3 regions of the Mesorhizobium sp. INR15 genome follow, and region 1 is predicted to be linked to each of the others. Evidence: riboswitches for the same ligand, from Rfam matches in the RefSeq annotation. Region 1 holds a riboswitch; each other region holds the start of a gene.
What was found. A riboswitch is a leader RNA that binds a small molecule or an ion and turns the genes downstream of it on or off. The one in region 1 is predicted to bind cobalamin.
Positions count from the first base shown of each region.

Region 2: it holds a riboswitch for cobalamin, as region 1 does, so the genes downstream of both, GA829_RS25780 (DUF1636 family protein) here and bluB (5,6-dimethylbenzimidazole synthase) in region 1, are expected to answer to the same signal.
Region 3: it holds a riboswitch for cobalamin, as region 1 does, so the genes downstream of both, GA829_RS22395 (hypothetical protein) here and bluB (5,6-dimethylbenzimidazole synthase) in region 1, are expected to answer to the same signal.

Region 1 is NZ_CP045496.1:5,716,072-5,721,474, forward strand. Features, by position in the region: gene GA829_RS27910 (pirin family protein) at 1-288, opposite strand, end outside; gene GA829_RS27915 (DUF2277 domain-containing protein) at 328-594, opposite strand; gene GA829_RS27920 (exodeoxyribonuclease VII small subunit) at 697-948, opposite strand; gene GA829_RS27925 (histone deacetylase family protein) at 952-1,878, opposite strand; cobalamin riboswitch at 2,019-2,198, shown strand; gene bluB (5,6-dimethylbenzimidazole synthase) at 2,259-2,993, shown strand; gene GA829_RS27935 (hypothetical protein) at 2,994-3,977, opposite strand; gene GA829_RS27940 (ArsR/SmtB family transcription factor) at 4,151-4,471, shown strand; gene GA829_RS27945 (SRPBCC family protein) at 4,468-4,932, shown strand; gene GA829_RS27950 (GFA family protein) at 4,952-5,368, shown strand; gene GA829_RS27955 (TetR/AcrR family transcriptional regulator) at 5,402-5,403, opposite strand, start outside.
Region 2 is NZ_CP045496.1:5,280,569-5,285,971, reverse strand. Features, by position in the region: gene GA829_RS25790 (alanine racemase) at 1-257, shown strand, start outside; gene GA829_RS25785 (AraC family transcriptional regulator) at 258-1,091, opposite strand; cobalamin riboswitch at 1,385-1,590, shown strand; gene GA829_RS25780 (DUF1636 family protein) at 1,598-2,080, shown strand; gene GA829_RS25775 (ABC transporter ATP-binding protein) at 2,077-2,865, shown strand; gene GA829_RS25770 (ABC transporter substrate-binding protein) at 2,912-3,859, shown strand; gene GA829_RS25765 (FecCD family ABC transporter permease) at 3,934-4,980, shown strand; gene GA829_RS25760 (phosphatidate cytidylyltransferase) at 4,988-5,403, opposite strand, start outside.
Region 3 is NZ_CP045496.1:4,604,233-4,609,635, forward strand. Features, by position in the region: gene GA829_RS22365 (DUF1127 domain-containing protein) at 1-6, shown strand, start outside; gene GA829_RS22370 (aldose 1-epimerase family protein) at 61-945, opposite strand; partial or broken gene GA829_RS22375 (TetR/AcrR family transcriptional regulator) at 1,050-1,208, shown strand; gene GA829_RS22380 (Bax inhibitor-1/YccA family protein) at 1,295-2,011, opposite strand; gene GA829_RS22385 (anti-sigma factor family protein) at 2,035-2,811, opposite strand; gene GA829_RS22390 (sigma-70 family RNA polymerase sigma factor) at 2,808-3,338, opposite strand; gene GA829_RS22395 (hypothetical protein) at 3,516-3,842, opposite strand; cobalamin riboswitch at 3,965-4,168, opposite strand; gene GA829_RS22400 (histidine phosphatase family protein) at 4,271-4,885, opposite strand; gene GA829_RS22405 (amino acid aminotransferase) at 5,011-5,403, shown strand, end outside.

The DNA of each region.
Region 1 (5,403 bases):
GCCGAGTGAATCGCGGTGCCTTATCTTGCCATCGAACAGATAGGTCACTGTCGACAGGCCGATATGCGGATGCGGACGGACATCCATCGCCTGGCCGGAGCGCAGGATCGCCGGCCCCATGCGGTCGAAGAAGATAAACGGCCCGACCAGCCGCCTTTTGGCGGTCGGCAAGGCGCGGCGCACCTGAAAGCCGCCAATATCCTTGGCGTTCGGAATGACCATCAGCTCGATCTGATCACTGGCAAAGGCATCGCCGGCTTCAGGGTCTTTTCCGGGAAAGAAGCTCATGAACTCTCCTTGGCGGGAGGCGTTGCCCGCCTTGCAGGATCAGGCAAAACGGATCGCCGCTTTCGCTCGAGCCTTGGCCGCCACCTCTTCGCGATTGCGAGGATGTTGATTGGTTTCGAGCGATTCCAGCAGTTCGCGCGCCGATGCCGCAATAGCTGCGACAGCGTGATCGAAGGCATGCTGGTTCTGCTTCGAGGGGCGCGTCGCTCCACTCAGCTTGCGGACAAACTGCAGCGCCGCGTCATGCACTTCGTCATTGGTTGCCGGCGGATCAAAATTGAACAGGGTCTTGATGTTTCTGCACATCGTTTCCGAACCTCCTGGAGCCGCTTCCTTCGATGGGACGAACTCTATCCTCAATCATGATCTTGTTCAAAAACCGACGCGTGGGAGACGCCGACCCGCCCATCACTCGGCGTCGAGCGGCTCCGTTCCTACCGGCTTGCCGTCGCGCGACAGCCTGATTTTCTCGACCTTATCCTCGGCGGCCTTCAGTAGCCGGTCGCAATGCGCCTTCAGCGCCTCGCCGCGCTCATAGATCTTGATCGACTGGTCCAGTGGCACGTCGCCACGTTCCAGATCATCGACGATCTTCTCCAGCGCGTCGAGCGCCTGCTCGAAGCTCATCCCCTTGACGTCTTCGTTGATCTCACCAGCCATCATTCATCCTTTCATCAGTCGCCCGACATGGGCGGCGACCGAAAATGCCAATCCCTGCAGATCGTACCCGCCCTCGAGCAAGCTCACGAGCCGGTTGCCGCTGTGGCGCGCGGCGCGCTGCATCAGCTGGCCCGTCGCCCAGTCGAAATCATCCTCGGTCAGATTGATCTCGGCCAGCGGATCGCGATGGTGCGCGTCGAAGCCGGCGGAGATGATGATGAGGTCGGGCGCGAAATTGTCGAGCGACGGCAAGACACGCGACAGGAAGGCATCGCGGAACACTTCGCTGCCGGTTTGCGGGGCCATCGGCGCATTGACGATGTTGCCGGCACCGACCTCGCTCTTGGCCCCAGTGCCTGGGTAGAGCGGCATCTGGTGCGTCGAACAATAGAGCACCGACGGATCGTCCCAGAAAATATCCTGGGTGCCGTTGCCGTGATGCACGTCCCAGTCGACGATGGCGACGCGCTCGACGCCGTGCCTCTTCTGCGCATAGCGCGCCGCGATCGCCGCCGTGTTGAAGAAGCAAAAACCCATCGCCGTGGTCTTTTCGGCATGGTGGCCGGGCGGTCGGGCGGCGACGAAGGCATTGTCGGCGCGGCCCTCGAAAACATCATCCACGGCGGCATTGGCGGCGCCGATCGCCGTGACAACAGCTTGCCAGCTTTTCGGACTGGCTGTCGTGTCGGCATCAATGCGGGCAATGCCCTCGTCGGGAATGCCGGCGCGGACGCGCTCAACGAAGTCCGCAGGATGCGCATAAAGGATGGTCGCCTCGTCGCCTGCCGGTGCCTCGACGCGATCAAGCTCGGCAAAGGCCTCGTCGTCGAGCACGCGCTCGATGGCGCGCAGGCGGTCGGGCCGCTCCGGGTGACCGGGCGGTGTGAGGTGCTCCAGAAAGATCGGATGGCTGTAGAGACGAGTGGTCATCGTCCCAATCTAGTGTCCCGAAGGCGCAATGGCCATGTGCGGATGGCTCAATGCCTGGGGAAAATCGCCGCGTTGGGGAAAATCGTGCCTGCGTCCATTGGTGTCGCTAGAGGCATTGGCGTCCTCAATGCTTCGGCGTAAAGTCCCCTCCACTGCCTGGTGCCCGCTGCAAGCGGGAGAATCGGGAACACGGTTGAATTCCGTGGCGTGCCCAACGCTGTAAGGGGGACCGCGCCGGTATATGCCACTGTCGATGACGGGAAGGCACCGGACGCGGGTTGATCCCGAGCCAGAAGACCGGCCTGGCAGGCATCGTCATCCGCATGGTCAGGCGGAAGGCATTGGTAGCTATCGCAAGGGGACACGCGATGCATGGAAGTATGACCGCTAACAATGGCGATGGGTTTGATCAGGTAGCGCGTGACGCGGTCTACCGCGCGATGTTCACCCGCCGTGACGTGCGCAGCCATTTCCTGCCCGACCCGCTCGACGACGATGTCCTGGCGCGGCTGCTGCTCGCCGCCCATCATGCGCCATCGGTCGGCTTCATGCAGCCATGGAACTTCATCGTCATCCGCGACGCCGAACGGCGACGGCACGTGCGCGACCTGTTCCTGGCGGCACGCGAACAGGAACTGCCGGCCATGGAGGCAGATCGACAGGCGCTCTACCGCAAGCTCAAGCTAGAAGGCATTTGCGAAAGCGCGCTCAACATCTGCATCACGTGCGACCGGCAGCGCTCGCACAATTCGCCGCTTGGGCGTTGGCACAATCCGGAGATGGATCTCTACAGCACTGTCTGTGCCGTGCAGAATTTCTGGCTGGCGGCGCGTGCCGAAGGGGTCGGTGTCGGCTGGGTCAGCATCATCGAAGCGCAGGCCCTGAAAAGCCTGCTATCGATACCCGAGCACGTGACGCCGATCGCCTATCTGTGCGTTGGCCGCGTCTCGGAATTCGCGGCCAGGCCTGACCTAGAAACGCATGGCTGGGGCCAGCGCCTGCCGCTGCCCGAACTGATCATGAGCGAGACCTTTTCCGGGCAAGGCGAAGCCCTGCTCAAGACGTCGGTATCGCGGCTCAACGCGGCGAGCGTGGGCCTAGCACCGAAGCCCTGATCATCTGGCGGGGTTAGGCGTGCCCCAGCGCGATCCGCCGAAGGAAGCCAGCGCCTTGTCCTTGAGTTCGCGAAACTTCGACGACGCCTCGGCCAGCCGATTGTCCCATTCCGGATCCGGGACCTGGCCTTCGATCACCTTGAAATAGACCTGCATCAGCGACGCGATGGCGAAGGGTTCGATGAAGGCCGCCTTGAAGGCCCAGGCGAAGACGATGGCGAGCACGAAGGCCCAGCCGGCGAGCTGTCCGGGCATCAGATAGAGAATGGCAGCCGCCGGAGCCAGCATCAGCAGGAAGATGATGAAGGATACGCCCCACATGATGACCGCCAGCCAGATGGCGTTCTTGACCATGGTCTTGCCGTTCTGTGCATAGAGCACGACACCTTGCCGCGCCGTCTCGAAGGGCGACGATGAATTGATGCGGATGTTGTAGCCGAGGATGATCTCATCGACATAGGTCAGCGACAGGCGGATCACCGTGTTGATAAAGCTGACCAGGCCGCTCAAGCCCGGAATGGGCAGGAAGGCGGCGATGCCGCCGATCAGGCCGGTGATGGCGCGGATGGCGCCTTTGACCAGTTGGTCGACAACGAAAAGGATATTGGCCTCGGCAAAGCGCTGGGTGACGACTTCCTTGGCATAGGCGATCTGGCTCTGGCCGTAGGGAATGTCACGACCGTCGATCAGATGCACCATGACCGCGATATGTCCGGCCTTGACGACGTAGAGGATGTATTCGCGGATCCAGTAGACGGCGATCGAGACAATGCCGAAACCGACCACGCCGCCCCACATGGCGAATGATAGCGGTCCATCGGGGTCGGTGGAAATATGGCCGACGCCATAGCCGACGCTGGCGCCCGTACCGGTCGCCATGATGTAGGCCAGCGTAATGCCGAAATAGATGATCATGCGAAAGACGATGAAGGGCCATGTCCGCATCATGATGGACACCGACCTGCCGACCTGGAAATCCCACATGGCCCGACTCTCCCCTCCGAGATGGATGGGAAGGATGACCTCGGGTTCCGGATTGTCAATCTCGTCCCGTGCAACGGGCCTAGAGTTTCCCGTAGTTTGACAGCGCCAGCATCGGCCGCCATTGACATGCAGGCATTTACCTGCATATTAGAAGATACAAGCGAGTGAGAGCGATGGACGCTGACAAGGTTTTCAAGGCGCTGGGCGACCCGACACGCAGAAAGTTGCTCGACCTTCTCTGCGAGAGGAACGGGCAGACGCTCGGCGAGCTTTGCGAGAACCTTGAAATGGCCCGTCAGTCCGCCACCCAGCACATCGGCATATTGGAGGACGCCAATCTCTTGAGCACGGTGCGGCGTGGCCGGGAGAAGCTGCATTTCATCAACCCCGTGCCGCTGCACGAAGTCTATGAGCGGTGGGTGCGCAAATTTGAACGGCAGCGGCTGATGCTGCTGCACGACCTGAAGAACGAAATCGAAGGAGATCAACAATGACCAAGGAAATGACCAGTTTTGTTTACGTAACTTACATCCGCTCGACGCCGGAAAAGGTGTTCGAGGCAATCACCAGACCTGAGGTCGCGCGGCGCTACTGGGGCCACGAGAACGTCTCCGACTGGAAGCCTGGATCGAGTTGGGAACATATCCGCGCCAATGACGAACGGACCGTCGAACTCGTCGGCAAGGTCGTCGAGGTCTCACCGCCGACCCGTCTGGTCATCACCTGGGCAAACGCCTCGCAGGCCGCCGATCCGGACAAATACAGCCGGGTGACGTTCGAAACCGAGGAATACGACAACATGGTCCGCCTGACCGTCACCCATGACGAACTCGAAGCTGGCAGCGGCATGGCGAAAGGCGTCAAGCAGGGATGGCCGGCCGTGCTGTCCAGCCTGAAATCCTTCCTGGAAACCGGCCAAGGTATCGACCTCTCCGCCAAGCCGAAATCCGCCTGATCCAAAGAGGGGAATGACAATGACCAAGCACTATATCGGCGGATGCGCGTGCGGCGCGATCCGTTATGAGACGCGCGGCGAACCCATCTTCGAAAACCACTGCCAATGCCGCGATTGCCAGAAACGCAGCGGTACCGGACACGGGTCCTATCTGACCTTCGCCCGGCGCGCTGACATGACAATTACCGGTGAGGCTAAGACCTGGCGGGTCGCAGGCGACAGCGGCAATGAAAAGGCCCACGCCTTCTGCCCAACCTGTGGGACGCCGGTCTATCTGACATTCGTCGCCATGCCTGATTTGATTGCGATCAACGCGACCAGCCTTGACGAGCCTGACCAATTCAACCCGCAAGTGGTCACATACACCGTCCGCGGCCATGCATGGGACATGATTGATCCAGCGTTGCAGAAATTCGAGCGCATGCCGCAGGGGTAATCCGTCGGCGCCGCCGGCCGTGTCGAGGCGCGCTC
Region 2 (5,403 bases), 440 kb from region 1:
GCAAAGGCTGCTATCTCTACGGCGGCAGATGGATGGCCGAGCCCGTATTCCCTGCCGGCATGAAGACGAACAGCCTGATCGGCTTGTCGTCCAACCAGCAATTCATGGGCCTGCCCAGCGATGCAACCGCAAGGCCCGGCGACTATGCGTTTCTGCGCCCGACGCAGAGCGAGGCCGTGCTGCAGCAGTTCGGATCGATCGCGGTGTTTTCCGGCGGCGGTATCATCGATCGCTGGCCAGCCTTGCCAATGGCATAGCTAGCCTTTGACTGGTATCCAGATTTCCAGCCCGCCATTGCCGCTGTGGGGGTCGAATTCCGGGCCGTAACGCTCGAACTCGGGCGCGTCTGCTATTTCGTGGCCGGAGGCCGGCAGCCATTTGTTCCAGATCGTGTTGACGGTGCGGCGGATGGTCGAGACGTGCTCGCGGTGGGCGAAGACCGCGTATCTCTGCGCCGGCACGCGCACGCGGAAAAACTCCTTGGGGAGATCGGAAAAGTCCAAGACTTCCACGCCGGCGATGTAATCGAAATTGCCGGCATCGTCGCCGTTGACGCAGACGCCATAAGCAACGTCGCCCGTCTCGCCGGGGATGTTGCCGATATAGGGGCCAAAGCGCTGCCATTGCATCGGGATGGCGGCACTGGTTTCGCAGCTGTAGCGCTCGCCCAAACCGGCGATGAGAAACGGCCGGCTGGTCTCGAAGCGCGGCGGTTCGAGGTTGGAGAGAAAGGACTGGTCCATCAGGATCGGCTCCACGAGATCAAGGTTCTTGAGGGTGCCTTGCGCGCGAACCAGTTCCGGCGTGGTGCCGAACTGGTCACGGAAGGCACGGGTGAACGCCTCATGCGAGTTGTAGCCGGCGTCGAGCGCCACCGAGAGAATGTCGGGAGCCCCGGCGGCGAGCGTGCGTGCGGCCTCGGTCAGCCGGCGCGAGCGCATGTAGCCCATCACCGAGCGGCCGGTGGCAGCGCCGAAGGCCCGCGTCACGTGAAAGCGCGACACGCCGCTGCTTTGCGCTACATCGTCAAGAGTAACAGCTTCCGGCAGGTGGCTTTCGACGAACCACAGCGCTTTCTCGGTTGGGTTCATTCAAGCCTCCTCGCATTTGGCGCAGCCGTTGTGGCACCTGGCTGCCTCGCCGGTTTGATCACAATTGCGCATGGCGCAAAATGCCAACGCATGGCGTCGTGCCAAATGGCGAAGATAGACGTCCTTAGCCGAAAGGGCGCGCCGCGTCGCTGCCCCCGCGATGCCATCACCCTGTCGCCTTTCTGGGAACTGTCCTTCACGACAGGTCGCGCCAGATCTAAAACGTTTGACTGTATTTTTGTATTGTTATAACAGAACAAAACATCGATCTTGCCACGCCGCCAGCCGGCGCTTAGGGTGCGACTCGTGATGGTCCCCAAGCTGAAAGGCGCGGGGTGAAAAGGGAACACGGTGAGATCCGATTGGGTTGATGCCGTGGCTGCCCCCGCAACTGTAAGCGGCGAGCAAAATCCGAAATGCCACTGGCCGGCAAGGCTGGGAAGGCAGGATGGCGCTAAGACCCGCGAGCCAGGAGACCTGCCATCAGCATGAGTTGACCGGACGGGGTGTGCCGGGAGGAGACGCGGGGTCCAGGTCTTGTCGGCCGGTCCTCTAGCCTCTTTCCCGTCGCCAGTTTTGAAAGTGACGGAAAGTTGGAAGGCCTCATACCCATCCACCGCATCATTGTGTGCGCGCTTTGCCGCGACCCCGCGACTGGGGTCAGAACGGGCGAAGGGCTGTGCGCCGATCTGCGTTCCAGGTTCTCGGCACATGACGACCTTGACATGGCGCGCGGCTTTGCGGTGGAGGAGGTCGCCTGTATGGCGGGCTGTGACAGGCCGCTCACGGTTGCCTTCCAGGCTGAGGGCAAGGCCGCCTATCTCTTCGGTTCCATCGACGTAGGGACGGATGTTGACGGCCTGGTGGAGTTCGCGAAACTCTATCATTCGCTGGCCGACGGCTGGAGCAATTCCGGGCAGCGCCCTGCGGGTCTGGCGGGCAAGACCCTGGCGCGGATTCCGGCATCTCCGATCAGGAGGATCCCATGACCACGCCGCTTCTCGACGCGAAGGACCTGACCGCAACGGCGAACGGCCAGCATCTGGTGCAAGCGGTGAGCTTTTCGGTAGCTGCCGGCGATCGGCTTGCCATCATTGGCCCGAACGGCGCCGGCAAGACAACGCTTCTGCGCATGCTGGCCGGTCTGCTCCAGCCTAGCTCAGGTGAGGTGAGGCTTTCCGGCCGAAGGCTGGACAGAATTGCTGCCGCCGAACGCGCCTTGCACATAGCTGTCGTCGGTCAGACCGATCAGCCCGATCCTCGGCTTGCGGTCATCGACTATGTCGAGCTTGGCCGGGTCCCGCATGCAGGACTTGGCCGGCGCGGCGAAGAGCACGATATCGTCGTTGATGCGTTGCGCAGGACCGGCCTGCTGCCATTGCTTGGCCGCACCATCGGCTCGCTGTCGGGAGGTGAACGCCAGCGTGCCCAATTGGCGCGCGCCATCGCCCAGCAGCCGAAGATACTGTTCCTTGACGAGCCGACCAATCATCTTGATCCGCGCGCCCGCAGCGAATTGCTCGAACTGGTGGCCGGGTTCGACATGACAGTGATCGCTGTGCTGCACGATCTGGCCCTGGTCGCACCGTTTGCCACAAGGGTGGCGGTGATGAACAAGACCCGCCTGCAGGCACTCGCCGGGCCGCGCGAGGCGCTGACCCAGCAGTTGATCCGCGACATTTTCGGCGTCGATGTGCTGCGCTTGCGGCATCCGACCGAGGACCGCGAACTGACGGTGTTCGAGGTTCCCAATCGGGCTTCCTCCCCGCCCTGATCGATCCGGTAGCCATCCAACCCAATTCAACAAAGGAGCAACATCCGTGAAACGCCTTGCCTTGTCTCTTGCCTTCTCGCTGCTGGCCTCGACCGCCTTCGCTTTCCCGGTCACGGTCGACAGCTGCGGCAAGCCGCTGACCTTCGACGCCGCACCCAAGCGCGCCGTCATCCATGACCTGAACATGGCCGAGATGGCCTTTGCGCTTGGGCTGCAACCGTCGATCGTCGGTCTGACCGGCATCACCGGATGGTACAAGGTCGGCCCGGAATTCAAGGCTGAACAGGGAGCGATCCCGGAACTGGCGCCGAAATATCCGACGCTTGAAAACCTCGTCGCGGTCGAGCCCGATTTCTTCTTCGCCGGCTGGTACTACGGCATGAAGCCGGGCGGCGAGGTGACGCCCGACACGCTCGCCCCGCATGGTATCAGGACGCTGGTGCTGACGGAAAGCTGCGTCCATCTCGACAAGAACCGTCCCGCCGCCTCGATGGACCTGCTCTATGGCGACATCGAAAAGCTGGGCAAGATCTTTGGCAAGGACGCCGAGGCCGAAAAGCTGGTTTCCGGCTGGAAGACCCAGCTCGCCGAGATCACCGCCAAGGTTGGCGACCGCAAGGGAACGCGGGTATTCCTCTATGATTCCGGTGAGGACAAGCCGTTCACAGCCGGCAAGTTCGCCATTCCAAGCGCCATGATTACCGCTGCCGGTGGTGACAACATCATGGCCGACATGGACACCAGCTGGGGCAACACGGACTGGGAAACGGTGGCGTCGCGCAATCCGCAATTCCTGATCCTGCTCGATTACCAGGATGGCGGCGGCTACAAGAAACTGCTCGATTTCCTCAAGGCCCATCCTGCCATGAAAGAAACCGACGCGGTCAAGAACGAGCGCTTCGTCGCGTTGCGTTATGCCGAACTGACGCCTGGGCCGGCCAACATCGAAGCGATCGACAAGATCGCCAAGGCCATGCACCCGGAAGCTTTCTGATGCAGGTCGCCCAAAAGTGCGCAGCGGTTTTGGGGCGACGACAAGCATGAAACAAGACCTTGAAAGCGCATCGCATGAATCCTGACAAACGCGATGCGCTTTCAGGCTCGCGCCACAAAGCATTCGCACCGGCCATGCTGGCGGGAGCGGTGGCGATCGCCGCTCTCGCCTTGCTGTCGATTGCCTATGGCTCGACGCTGATACCGCTGACCGATGTTGTGGCTGGACTTGGCCATGGCATCGGATTGGGCGGGCATGAGGTGTCCGGCCCGGTCGGCAAGATCGTCGTCGATCTCAGGCTGCCGCGCACCATCCTCGCCATCTGCGTCGGTGGTGGCCTGGGCGTCGTTGGCGCGCTGTTGCAGACAGTGACGCGCAATGACCTTGCCGACCCCTTCCTGTTCGGCCTTTCGTCGGGGGCCGCCGCGGGTGCTGTCTCCGTCATCACCATCTTTGGCGACAGTTTTGGCATCTGGACGCTGCCGGTCGCCGCCTTCACCGGCGGCATCCTGGCCGCCTGCGTCGTGCTTTTGCTGGTGGCGCGGGTGAGGGGGCAAGGCCCTGAAAGGCTGATCCTTGCCGGACTTGCCGTCTCCTTCATGTTCACCGCCTTGACCAATTATCTGGTCTTCGCCGGTGATCAGCGTGCCGCTCATTCGGTGCTGTTCTGGACGATGGGCGGGCTCGGCCTAGCGCGCTGGGACAATATCTGGCTCGGTGCGCTGGGGTCGGGAACCATTCTTGCCTACGCGCTGTGGAACCACCGCAGGCTCGACGCTTTCCTGGCCGGCGAAAACGCCGCCGAAAGCCTCGGCGTGCCGGTCGCGCGCATGCGCAGGACGACATTCCTCGTCGCGGCCTTTTCGACCGCGATCCTGGTCTCGGTGGCAGGCGTCATCGGCTTCGTCGGCCTGATGATCCCGCATCTGTCGCGGCCGCTGGCCGGTCCATTGCATCTGCGCCTGGTCGCAAGCTGCGCCGTCCTGGGCGCGGTCCTGTTGTTGGCGAGTGATCTTCTGGCACGAACGCTGTTGCCGCCGCAGGAACTGCCAATCGGCATCATCACCAGCTCTGTCGGCGCCTTCTTCGTCGTCACCATGCTGATCCGCAATCGTCTGTGATTGAGGCTCAAACCGTCCAGAAGTAGCGCACGATGTGAAAGAAGATCGGTGCTGCGAAGACCAGGCTGTCGGTGCGGTCCATCATGCCGCCATGGCCTTCGATCAGATGGCCCCAGTCCTTGACGCCCTGGTCGCGCTTGATGGCCGAGGCGACCAGGCCGCCCAGAAACCCCATCAGGCAGGCGATGAAGGCGACCCCTGCTGCTTGCAGCGGCGAGAACGGCGTGACGAACGACAGGAGCGCGCCAAGCAGGCTCGCCGACACCAGCCCGCCGATCAGGCCTTCCCAGGTCTTGGATGGTGACACGGTCGGCGAAAACCGGTGCTTTCCAAACAGCTTGCCGAAAATATACTGCAGCACGTCGCTGCCTTGCACGACGATGATCAGGAAGGCGATCAGCAACAGGTTGCGGCCTTCGAAGC
Region 3 (5,403 bases), 1.1 Mb from region 1:
GAGTAAGGTGAAGTCCGCGATGACAGCAGGACGGTGTCTTTCGTCCTGAGGAATGCCGCCTCATACCGGCTCGCCATCCAGATGAACCTGATAGGTCAAGACCCGCTTTCCGGCGGGTTCGATCAGCATCAGGCCTGGTTTGTCGACAAACTCACCATCGAAATCCAAGGGACTGGCCATACCGTGCCAGGGCTCGATGCAAAGGAACGGCGCGCCGCCGGGCTTCGACCAGATGCCCAATTCCTGGAATTCCTGCCACGATACCGAGAGCGCCGGACCATCGTCCGCAGCATAGCGAACGCTGGTGCTGGTGGGGCGATCGAGAATGACGGCATCATCCTCGAACAACCGTTCGGACAGCGCCAGGATATTGCCTTCAACCGGCGTCGGCTGAGGCGCGGGCAACAGCAAGCCATCCTTCAGGCGGCGAATCGGCGCGGTTTCGGCTGCGGCAAAGGTCAGCCGGTACGCTTCCTTTGCCACACCCGGCAGCAACGGCCAATTGAAGGCCGGATGCGCGCCGACCGATGCCGGCAGAAGCTCGTCACCGGTGTTGGTGATTTCGAAGGTCACTTCGAGTTGCCGGCGTTCCAGCGTGTAGCTGACAGCGAGGCGGAAGGCGAATGGGTAGCGGGCACGGGTATCCGCATCGTCCATCAGAACCAGCGTGCAGGATCGCGAGCCCCTCTCCGCCCAGGCAAACGGCTTGTCCCGGGCGAAGCCGTGCTGCGTCATCGCGTAGGCGCGGCCGCGATGGCGCAACTGATCGCCCTTCAGCCGGCCAACGATTGGAAACAGAACCGGCGAATGGCGTTTCCAAGCCGGGCCGGCCTGCCACAGGAACTCCAGACCGTCCGCGTCGCGCAGGGAGACCAACTCCGCCCCCTGCCCGACGATTACAGCCGAAATGCCGTCGCCGCGAAGCGTGTGGCTGTCCTGTTCCATATGTCCTCACGATCTGCGGCTACCCCGCAAGCAGGTTAGCAAAAGCCCTCGCATACTCAAGGTGCGAGATGCCGGGAGCGCCTCCTATGAGAGACTGCCGGCGCTCGGACGACGAGAGAGCCGCCGCGCAGCAGCGTCTTGCAGGTCTCGGCGAACGCTATCCGACAATCGAACGCTCGCGCCTGCTGTTGGATGACGATTGGGAAGGTGCTTTCAGGAAAGGCCTCGGCTTCCTGCTCGATGGCCTTTCTCCAAGACCGTAAGCTGCTGCCGCATCCTTGAAGCAAAAAGCCATGGCCGAAGGCTGTCCTTCGGCCATGGCAATCCTCTGCTTTTCGTTGGCGAATTGCTATTCGCGCTCGCCGGTAAAGTTCAGCAGCAGTTGGAAGATGTTGACGAAGTTCAGATAGAGCGAGAAGGCGCCGAACACGGCGAGCTTCTGCCGCGACTCCGCGTCGAAGTTTTCAGCATACTGCTCCTTGATCGTCTGCGTGTCCCAAGCGGTCAGGCCGATGAACACGGCAATGCCGATCACTGAGATCGCGAACTGCAGTGCCGTCGAGCCGAGGAAGATGTTGACGATGCTGGCTATCACCACGCCGATCAGGCCCATGATCATGAACGACGAGAACTGGGTCAGATCCCGCTTGGTCGTGTAGCCATAGAGGCTGGTGGCGCCGAACATTGTGGCGGCGATGAAGAAGGTGCGGGCGATGCTGGTTCCGGTGAAGACCAGGAACACCGAGGCCAGCGACAGGCCCATGACGGCGCAGAAGGCCCAGAACATCGCCTGCGCGCTCGCCGCCGACATGGTCTGCATCTTGAACGAGAACAGCAGGACGAAGGCGAGCGGCGCCAGCATCACCACCCATTTCAGCGGGCTGGAAAAGATCGGCACGTAAAGCGCCGGTGTCGACGATACCATGAAGGCGATAAGGCCGGTGACGACGAGGCCGACGCCCATGTAGTTATATACGCGCAGCATATGCTGGCGCAGGCCCTCGTCGTAAATGGCGCCGGTTTGGGCGCCCGCGCCGGCGCGGTATCCCATGTTAGGGGTGTTCATTTGCATTCTCCTTTGCGGGTCGATCAGTAAAGCGTTCTGGCAAGTGCCTCGGCGGCGCGATCGAGATCATGGACCTCGCTCTTCGCGACCACCGCATAGGCCACCTCGCCAATCTGGAAATACGCCGAGGAAATATCGCCCGAGGGCGCGACGGTCGGCTTGACCACGTCGAAGGTTCCTGGCCGGATCGCGAACAGCGACACCAGCCCCATCTCCTTCGTTTCGACAGCCATCTCGACGCTCGGACCAAAGCGCGACGGATAGACCTGCACGTCGCGGACCTTCCAGTCCTTCGGCAGAGACGGCATCACGATGGCGGTGGCGGCGCGAATTTCGCCGGCATTGTAGTTCGGCGCCTCTGGCTGCGAAGCCATGCTTTCGCGAACCAGTGTCGTGCGGTGCGCACGCACCGCGTCGTCGACATAGGCAGGCGGCTGCGGCGAAGCGATGACCTTGGTCACTGACATCGGGCCGATGATGCCGTTGGCCAGCCAACCAGCAGCAACGAAGGCGGCGACAGCGGCGGCGCGCTGCAGAACGCCTAGGATACGACCCCGGCCAAGCCCCCTCTCCAGCCGCCGCGCGGCATCTGCGGTCGCCGGCCGCGCCATGCCCCTGGAGCCGGCAAGCGCCACGCGAAGTTCATCGCGGGTCCGCAGGTCCGACATCACGCGCGCTGCGGCCTCCGGACGGCCGGACAGATATGCCTCGACCTCGATACGGCGCACGACATCCATCTGGTCGTCGACATAGGCGTCGAGATCGGCTTCCGTGACAGGATCAAGCATGGAAGCGGTCATGACGGGTCTCCAACGATCCTGAGATGGTTCTTCGCTTTCGCCGGAGCCGCTTCCATCTCGCGAAGTGCGGCGCGTGCGCGGCCGATGCGCGACATCAGCGTTCCCAGCGGCACGCTGCTGGCGTCCGCCGCCTGCTGGTAGGACAGCCCCTCTATGGCGACGAGATGCAGGGCGGAGCGCTGTTCCTCCGGCAGGTTGAAGAAGGCTTCGCGCACCTGCGCCAGCCGCAACGAATGTTCCTGCGGCGCCGGCGTGCTGGCCTCGGTCAGATATCCGGCCTGTTCGACGCGCGCCGCCTCCGAGCGGCGGGAACGCATGCGGTCGATGAAGGTGTTGTGGACGATCGCCAACAGCCATGCGCGCAGATTTCCACCCGAGCGGAAGGTGCCGCGCCGCTCATAGGCGCGCACCAGCGCGTCATGCACGAGATCCTCGGCCTCGACGCCATCGCGCGTCAGCGAACGCGCGTAGCGCCTGAGCGAACCCAGCTGTCCGACGATATCGAAGCGTGGCATCGAGCGTTTCATGTCCTGTGTACGGAGCATGTGGGGATTTTAATCCCCGCCGCGCCGATTTTTTTCGCCGGAACCGAGCGCGAAGCTGGAATCCCAGCCATGGCCTCCGCAAACCGTCCTCGCTGCCGCGTGCAAGCGCCAAGCCGTGGACCGTGCTCGCAGGGAAAGAACAGGACTTGGGTCTTTCCTCTACAGATTGGAAACGGGCCTTTGCCAGTGCGTCGCGCCGGCGACGGCGACCAGCAGCGTTCGAAGGCATTGGACATCCGGGTGAAGTGACACGCGCTGGTCGATGAGCGCGATCTGGCGACGGGCGGCCCGTTCAATGCTCGCGCCATGCGGCAACGACATCAGCCAGTCGATGAAGACTTCCTCGGGTGGCGGCAGCGGTGACACAGCCCGCATTGTAGCCGTGTCGATCTTGCGTGCCGAGCCGCACGCGGCCCCGTCAGCACTCGCCCGCGAGGCTTTTCTCCCTAGCGGATCGCGGTCCCCGACAACATCATCCTTGCGCATAGCCTGCCCTCGCTTTCGAGGACCGATCCGGTGGAGATGGAGGATTGAGAACTCCAGGCGCGCATGGTCACGGGACCCAGCACCGGAGCACTCTGCCTCTTGACCGCCCACCGCGATCAGTCGAGTTCACTTGGCTTGAGGCTGGTTTCCGGGCTTCGGAGCTGTCCATTTCAGGACTGTCTCGACACCTTCCCAGGCTTTTGGGCCCAGTGGTCCTGGTCGAAACGAAAGCTCCGCTACCGTTGCGGGGGCAGCGCCGGCATCAAACCGGCTTCCCAATTATCCCATCCGTGGAACGGATGAGCACCTTAAGCGCAGCGATCTAAGCACCGTTCGCTGATTCCAGTCCATACGGAAACGACAAGGCCGGAGCAAAAAAGACGACAGGTTCCGCCAACTGCGTGGACGAACGGCAAGGCCGGTCGGCGTCAGGAATTGGGCTCGCCATTCGCTCGTTCGGAGAGCTTGCGCTGTTTGGGCGCCGTGACACCGCAGGCGCGGAGCATCCATCTACGGCCGTCGCTGCGAAAATCGGTGATGCTGAGCGGCTCGACGTCGATCTTCCCAGAGGCGGCGAGCGGCGCACCGAGAACATGCAGGATGGCAGCGCGGATGACACTGGCATGGGTCACCGCGATCGTGTGGCCTGACGTGGCGATCAAGCCGTCCATCAAGCCCGAGACCCTGTGCGCAACATCCGCCAATGATTCGCCACCATGCGGAGCCGCGTCAGGATCATTGAACCAAGAGGCAATGCCGTCGGGCTGCTCGGCCTGCAGATCCTCAAAGCGCTTGCCAGCCCATTGCCCGTGATCCTGGTCCGCCAGAAGCGGCTCTATCGATGCATCCAGTGACAGCGCCTTGGCAGTCTGGCGGGCGCGAAGCGCTGGTCCAGTCCAGATGCGATCGGCACGGCGCAGTGCCCCGTGCATCGCTTTTGCCAGGACGAGCGATCGCGACTCGAGCGGTTCGTCGAGCGGAAATGATCCTTGCCGCGTTGCCGTCGTGGCGCCGCCGCAGATCATCGTCAGGCGTACGAGCATGAAGCAGTCATCCCTTGAACCTTGCCAACCGGCATCATCTCGCATTTTGCATTGGCGCAACTGAAACCACTGGTGAAGCGCACCCGATTTGCGTATCACTCCGCCGCGCCAATGGAACCATTCCCATGTTCGAAGACCTTCAGCCTGCCCCCGCCGACAAGATTCTCGCCCTGATAGGCCTCTACCGCGCCGATCCTCGAACCAACAAGGTCGATCTCGGTGTTGGCGTCTACAAGGATCGCGACGGGAAAACGCCGGTGATGCGCGCCGTGCGCGAGGCCGAGAAGCGCCTGCTCCAGGGCCAGGATACCAAAACCTATCTCGGCCTTGCTGGCGATACCAGCTTCAACACGGTGATGGCAAAGCTCGCCTTTGGTCCGCAAGCCGACATGACGCGCATCCGCGCGGCGCAGGCACCAGGCGGCTCCGGCGCGCTGCGGCTTGTCGCCGAGCTGTTGAAGCGGACACGCGCCGATGCAACGATCTGGCTGTCGGACCCGACATGGCCGAACCACATG